DNA from 3 places in the Streptomyces sp. NBC_01077 genome. Region 2 is predicted to be linked to each of the others. Evidence: riboswitches for the same ligand, from Rfam matches in the RefSeq annotation. Region 2 holds a riboswitch; each other region holds the start of a gene.

Region 1 (2,261 bases), 1.8 Mb from region 2:
GGTACGCGCACGATCCCGCGGAGTGGACGGACATTCCGGCCGCCTCGCGGGAGAAGCTGGCCGGGGAGCTGCTGCCCGATCTGATGTCCGTGGTGCGGCACATCTCGTGCGACGACGACACCACCCGTAAGACCCTGTGGCGGCTGCACGACGGCACGCTGGTCGAGTCGGTGCTCATGCGTTACCCGGACCGGGTGACGATGTGCATCTCCTCGCAGGCGGGCTGCGGGATGAACTGCCCGTTCTGCGCGACGGGGCAGGCGGGGCTCGACCGGAACCTGTCGACCGCCGAGATCGTGCACCAGATCGTGGACGGCATGCGGTCGCTGCGGGACGGGGAGGTGCCCGGGGGACCGGCGCGGCTCTCCAACATCGTGTTCATGGGCATGGGGGAGCCGCTCGCGAACTACAAGCGGGTCGTCGGCTCGATCCGCCGGCTGACGGACCCCGAGCCGGACGGTCTGGGGCTGTCCCAGCGGGGGATCACCGTCTCCACCGTCGGGCTGGTGCCCGCGATGCTGCGGTTCGCCGACGAGGGCTTCAAGTGCCGGCTCGCGGTCTCGCTGCACGCCCCGGACGACGAGCTGCGGGACACCCTGGTGCCGGTGAACACGCGCTGGAAGGTGCGTGAGGTCCTCGACGCGGCCTGGGAGTACGCGGAGAAGTCCGGGCGCCGGATCTCCATCGAGTACGCGCTGATCCGGGACATCAACGACCAGGCGTGGCGGGGTGACCTGCTCGGCCGGCTGCTCAAGGGGCGCCGGGTGCACGTCAACCTGATCCCGCTGAACCCGACGCCGGGTTCGAAGTGGACGGCGTCGCGCCCCGAGGACGAGAAGGCCTTCGTCGAGGCCATCGCCCGCCACGGTGTGCCGGTGACCGTGCGCGACACCCGGGGTCAGGAGATCGACGGTGCCTGTGGACAGCTGGCCGCCGCCGAACGCTGACCTTGTATCCTGAGCTCGAACACATCTCCATATTCCGACAGGGGAGCGCCACAGCGCTGAGAGTGCGGTCACCGTAGGACCGCAGACCCTCTGAACCTTGCCCAGGTCATTCTGGGTAGGAAGTTCGGTCGTTAACTCAAGCTGTTGCGCCCTGCCCGCGTCCGGTTCGCCGGTCGTGGGCAGGGCCGCGTCTCTTCCTGGTCATGCCCAGGAGGAATCTCAGTGACCATCAAGAAGGCCGCTGCCGCCGCGCTCGTCGCGGCGCTCGGCGTCACCACCCTTGCCGCCTGCGGCACGGAGGACGTCCGGGACGCCGCCGGCAAGTCCGGCGGGCCCGTGCCGAAGACCGTGACCCTCGTGAGTCACGACTCGTTCAACGCCTCCAAGGCGGTGCTGGCCGAGTTCACGAAGCAGACCGGCTTCACCGTCAAGGTGCTGAAGAGCGGGGACGCGGGCGAGGCCGTCAACAAGGAGATCCTGACCAAGGGCTCCCCGCAGGGCGATGTCTTCTTCGGCGTCGACAACACGCTGCTGTCCCGCGCGCTCGACAACGGGATCTTCGTTCCGTACGAGGCGAAGGGCTTGGACCGGGTCCCGGAGGCGTACCGGCTCGACAAGGAGCACAGGGTCACGCCGATCGACTCCGGTGACATCTGCGTCAACTACGACAAGAAGTACTTCGCCGACAAGAAGCTGGCGCCGCCGGTGACCTTCGACGACCTGGCGAAGCCGGCGTACAAGGACCTGCTCGTCGTGGAGAACCCCGAGCGGTCCTCCCCGGGTCTCGGCTTCCTGCTCGGTACGGCTGCGAAGTACGGCGACGACGGCTGGCAGGCGTACTGGTCGAAGCTCAAGGCGAACGGTGTGAAGACCGTCGACAGCTGGGAGCTCGCCTACAACCAGGAGTTCTCCGGCTCGGCCGGCGGCAAGCAGGCCAAGGGCGACCGGCCGCTCGTCGTGTCGTACGCGTCCAGCCCGCCGGTCGAGGTGCTGTACGGCGAGCCGCAGCCGAAGGTGGCGCCCACCGGCGTGTCCACCGGCACCTGCTTCCGGCAGACGGAGTTCGCGGGTCTGCTGAACGGGGCGAAGAACCCCGAGGGCGGCAAGGCGCTGATCGACTTCCTGATCTCGAAGAAGTTCCAGGAGGACATGCCGCTCCAGATGTTCGTCAACCCGGTGGCGAAGGACGCGGCCCTGCCGGAGCTGTTCACGAAGCACGGTGTGGTCGTCGACAAGCCGGAGACCATGGCGCCCGAGAAGATCGCCGAGAAGCGTGACCCGTGGATCCAGCAGTGGTCGTCGCTCGTTCTGAAG
Region 2 (2,261 bases):
GGTGGGCGAGACACCAGGCGGCCATGATCGAGCCGCCGCGCGAGACGATGCCGGTCTTGCGGCGCGCGGTGAGCGGCACGTACGGCAGGAGTACGCCGGCGTGCACCGTCATGTAGTCCACGCCCTGCTCGGCCTGCTCGATGACCGTGTCCTTGTAGATCTCCCAGGTCAGGTCCTCGGCCCGGCCGTCGACCTTCTCCAGGGCCTGGTAGAGCGGCACGGTGCCGATCGGTACGGGGGAGTTGCGCAGGACCCACTCGCGGGTGGTGTGGATGTTGCGACCGGTGGACAGGTCCATGACCGTGTCGGCGCCCCACTTGGTCGCCCAGGTCATCTTCTCCACCTCCTCCTCGATGGAGGAGGTGACGGCGGAGTTGCCGATGTTGGCGTTGACCTTCACCAGGAACCGCTTGCCGATGATCATCGGCTCGATCTCCGGGTGGTTGACGTTGGCCGGGAGCACCGCGCGACCCGCCGCGATCTCCTCCCGTACGACCTCGGGGGAGACGTTCTCCCGGATCGCCACGTACTCCATCTCCGGGGTGATCTCCCCCCGGCGGGCGTACGCGAGCTGGGTCACGGCCTGGCCGTCGCGGCCACGGCGCGGCACGCGCGGGCGGCCGGGGAAGACGGCGTCGAGGTTCTTCAGCCCGCCGCCGCGCGGCGAGGTGTGCTTGATGCCGTCGTCCTCGGGGCGGGCCGGGCGGCCCGCGTACTCCTCGGTGTCGCCGCGCGCGATGATCCAGTTCTCGCGCAGCGGCGGAAGGCCCCGCCGCACGTCGGTGTCGACGGTGGGGTCGGTGTACGGGCCGGACGTGTCGTACAGCGTGACGTCCTTGCCGTTGGTGAGGTGCACCTGACGGACCGGCACCCGGAGGTCGGGGCGCGAGCCCTGGACGTACCCCTTGTGCCAGCCCGGCGTGCGGGCGCCGTCGGCAGAGGTGTCGTCCTGCTTGGAGGCAGGCGTGCGTGCATCCTGAATGGTCATGAGACCGATCTCCCTACGCCGGCATTACCCGGTAACAGGTTCGGCGGTCGGCGCAGCCTCCTCCCGTACGTACATCAGTACGCGCGTACGGTGATCAGCGCCCTCTCAGCCCGGTGCTCCGAGCTCCCGCGTGTGCAAAGGTGCCACCACGCTAGCGTCATCCCTGGCGTGCTGAACAGTGGGCCCCCGCCGTTCTTGCGATGATCGGTCGGTGACTTCCCCCCAACAGACTCCCGAGCCGCACGGCCACGACCACGGTCCCGGCCCTTCCCACGGGCACGGTCAGGGGCACGGCGCGTCCCACGAGAACGGCCGGGAGCACAGCTCCCACGGGCACGGCCACAGCCACAGCCACGGGCCCGCCGCCCCGGTGTCCCGGCATCTGCGCAAGGTCATCGCCGCGATCCTGATCCCCTTCGCCACGGCCGTCGCGGTCGGGCTCGTGGTCCTGTGGCCCGGTGGCACCCCGGCGCACGAGCGCACCGGAGTCGGCTTCGACCGGCAGACCGAGCAGGGCAAGGTCGTATCGGTCGAGCAGGTCGACTGCAAGGACGTGAACGCCGGGCAGGTCCCACCGACCGGGGACACCTCCACCCCGGAGGGGCGCGAGGCGGTCAACGCCCAGCAGGGAGACTGCGGGAAGGCGACGATCGAGGTCACCACCGGCCCGGAGAAGGGGCGCACGTTCACCGAGATCGTGCAGCCGGACGCACCGCGCCAACTGCACGAGGGGCAGGGTGTGGTGGTGGCGTACGCGCCCGACGCCCCGCGCGACCTGCAGTTCTCGGTGACGGACGTGAACCGGAAGGTCCCGATGGCGGTGCTCGCCGGGATCTTCGCCCTCGTGGTCGTGCTCGTCGGCCGCATGCGGGGCGTGATGGCGCTGATCGCGCTCGCCGCGAGCTTCCTGGTGCTGACGCTCTTCATCCTGCCGGCGATCCTGGAGGGATCGAATCCGCTGATCGTGGCGGTGGTCGGGTCGAGCGCGATCATGCTGATCGCGCTCTACATGTGCCACGGGCTCTCGGCCCGCACCTCGGTCGCGGTGCTCGGCACACTGATCTCGCTCATGCTGATCGGACTGCTCGGTTCGTTCTTCATCGAGTGGGCGTCGCTCAGCGGCAACACCGACGACAACACCGGCCTGATCCACGGCCTGTACCCGAGCATCGACATGTCCGGCCTCCTGCTGGCCGGGATCATCATCGGTTCCCTCGGCGTGCTCGACGACGTGACGGTCACCCAGACCTCGGCGGTCTGGGAGCTGCACCAG
Region 3 (2,261 bases), 2.0 Mb from region 2:
CCGGTGATCGTCGCGGCGACCGTGCGGGGGCCCTGGAGCGCGTTGTCCCAGTGGTGGACGAGGAGGCGCCGGCCGTAGCGGGCGGACGGGAAGGAGGCGCAGTCCCCGACCGCGTACACATCGGGCAGGTTGGTGCGCAGCCGCTCGTCGGCGGTGACTGCGCCGCTCGGGTCGAGGGCGATGCCCGAGCCGGCGAGCCAGCCGGTGGCGGGGAGGGCGCCGATGCCGACGACGACGGCGTCGGCGGGCAGCTCGCGGCCGTCGGCGAGGACGACCCTGCCCGGTGCGCCGGGCTCGACGGTGCGGACGCGCGCGTGGGTGAGGAGTTCGGCGCCGTTCTCCCCGTACCACTCGGCCATGGGGGCGGTGACTTCGGCGGGCAGGGCTCCGGCGAGGGGACGGTCGGCGGCCTCGACGACGGTGACCGCGCAGCCGGCCTCGCGCGCGGCGGTGGCGAATTCGGCGCCGATCCATCCGGCGCCGACGACCACGACGCTGTGGCGGCGCTCCAGGACGGGCCCGAGGCGTACCGCGTCGTCGAGGGTCCGCAGCAGATGGATCCCGGGGACGCCTTCGGTGCCGGGCAGGGTGACCGGCTGGGCGCCGGTCGCGACGACCAGGGTGTCGTACGCGACGGGCCCGGCCTCGGTGTCGATCTCGTGGTCGGCGGCGCGCAGCCCGGTGACGTCCAGGCCGAGGCGGAGCTCGACGCCGAGCTCCTCGAAGTCGACGTCGAAGGCGGAGTCCTCGGCCTTGCCGAGGAGGATGGCCTTGGAGAGCGGGGGCCGGTCGTAGGGCTGGTGGGGCTCGGCCCCGATGAGGGTCACCGGGCCGGTGAAGCCCTGTCCGCGCAGGGCGACGGCGGTCTGTACGCCCGCCATGCCGGCGCCGACGATCACGACGTGCTGCTGTGCCTGCTTCTGCTCGCTCACCCGACCACCTTACGCATCTGACGGACCGTCAGGAAGGGAGGGGTCTGTGGCCCCCCGGAGGCGGAAGCTAGTGTGTCGGGCGTAAAGCACTCGCGGGAGCCCGGACGCACCGGGCTGAGAGGGAGGCTGGGACGGCCTCCGACCGTACGAACCTGATCCGGGTCATGCCGGCGAAGGGAGGGGCTGGACGCCCATGCGTTCTTCCGATGTCCACGTGTCCGAAGTCGAAGTGTCCGAAATCGATGCACCCGACGGCCGTCCGTCCGATGTCCGTGGATCCGATGTCCGTGGATCCGATGTCCTCGTCGTCGGGGGCGGCATCATCGGACTGGTCACGGCCTGGCGGGCCGCGCGGCGCGGCCTGCGCACCGCAGTGATCGACCCGGCCCCCGGCGGCGGCGCCGCACGGGTCGCGGCCGGGATGCTCGCCGCCGTCACCGAACTCCACTACGGCGAGGAGACCCTGCTCGGGCTCAACCTCGCCTCCGCCGCCCGCTATCCCGCGTTCGTCGCGGAGCTCGAGGAATCCACCGGCCACGACGTCGGCTACCGCGCCTGCGGCACCCTCGCCGTCGCCCTCGACGCCGACGACCGGGCCCACCTGCGCGAACTGCACGCCCTGCAGACCCGCTGCGGACTCACCTCGGAGTGGCTCAGCGGCCGCGAATGCCGCCGCCTCGAACCGATGCTGGCCCCGGGCGTGCGCGGCGGGCTCCGGGTGGACGGCGACCACCAGGTCGACCCGCGCCGGCTCGCCACCGCGCTCCTCGTCGCCTGCGAACGGGCCGGGGTGGTCTTCCACCGCGCCCTCGCGCAGAGCCTGACGGTGGTACGGGACCGGGCGCGCGGAGTCGTGCTCGCCGGAGGCGAGGAACTGACGGCCGACCAGGTCGTCCTCGCCGCGGGCAGCCTCAGCGGGCGCCTCGCGGGCGTGCCCGACGAGGTGCTGCCGCCGGTGCGTCCGGTGAAGGGCCAGGTACTGCGCCTGCGGGTACCGGCCCCGTACGCCCCCTTCCTCTCCCGGACCGTCCGCGCCGTCGTCCGCGGCAGCCACGTCTACCTGGTGCCCCGCGAGAACGGCGAACTCGTCATCGGCGCCACCAGCGAGGAACTGGGCTGGGACACCACGGTGACGGCGGGCGGCGTGTACGAGCTGCTGCGCGACGCCCACGAGCTCGTCCCCGGGCTCACCGAGCTGCCGCTCACCGAGACCCTGGCGGGACTGCGCCCCGCGTCCCCCGACAACGCACCCCTGCTCGGCCCCACCGCCCTGCCCGGCCTGCACCTGGCCACCGGCCACTACCGCAACGGGGTCCTGCTCACCCCCGT

What was found. Region 2 has a riboswitch for thiamine pyrophosphate ahead of thiC (phosphomethylpyrimidine synthase ThiC). Riboswitches for the same ligand answer to the same signal wherever they lie in the genome.
Region 1: it holds a riboswitch for thiamine pyrophosphate, as region 2 does, so the genes downstream of both, OG462_RS31030 (thiamine ABC transporter substrate binding subunit) here and thiC (phosphomethylpyrimidine synthase ThiC) in region 2, are expected to answer to the same signal.
Region 3: it holds a riboswitch for thiamine pyrophosphate, as region 2 does, so the genes downstream of both, thiO (glycine oxidase ThiO) here and thiC (phosphomethylpyrimidine synthase ThiC) in region 2, are expected to answer to the same signal.

Annotation. Positions count from the first base shown of each region.
Region 1 covers NZ_CP108669.1:6,820,449-6,822,709, forward strand. The annotation lists gene rlmN (23S rRNA (adenine(2503)-C(2))-methyltransferase RlmN) at 1-947, shown strand, start outside; TPP riboswitch at 977-1,087, shown strand; gene OG462_RS31030 (thiamine ABC transporter substrate binding subunit) at 1,170-2,261, shown strand, end outside.
Region 2 covers NZ_CP108669.1:5,039,600-5,041,860, reverse strand. The annotation lists gene thiC (phosphomethylpyrimidine synthase ThiC) at 1-988, opposite strand, end outside; TPP riboswitch at 982-1,128, opposite strand; gene OG462_RS22675 (YibE/F family protein) at 1,200-2,261, shown strand, end outside.
Region 3 covers NZ_CP108669.1:3,071,006-3,073,266, forward strand. The annotation lists gene OG462_RS13685 (NAD(P)/FAD-dependent oxidoreductase) at 1-932, opposite strand, end outside; TPP riboswitch at 1,015-1,128, shown strand; gene thiO (glycine oxidase ThiO) at 1,126-2,261, shown strand, end outside.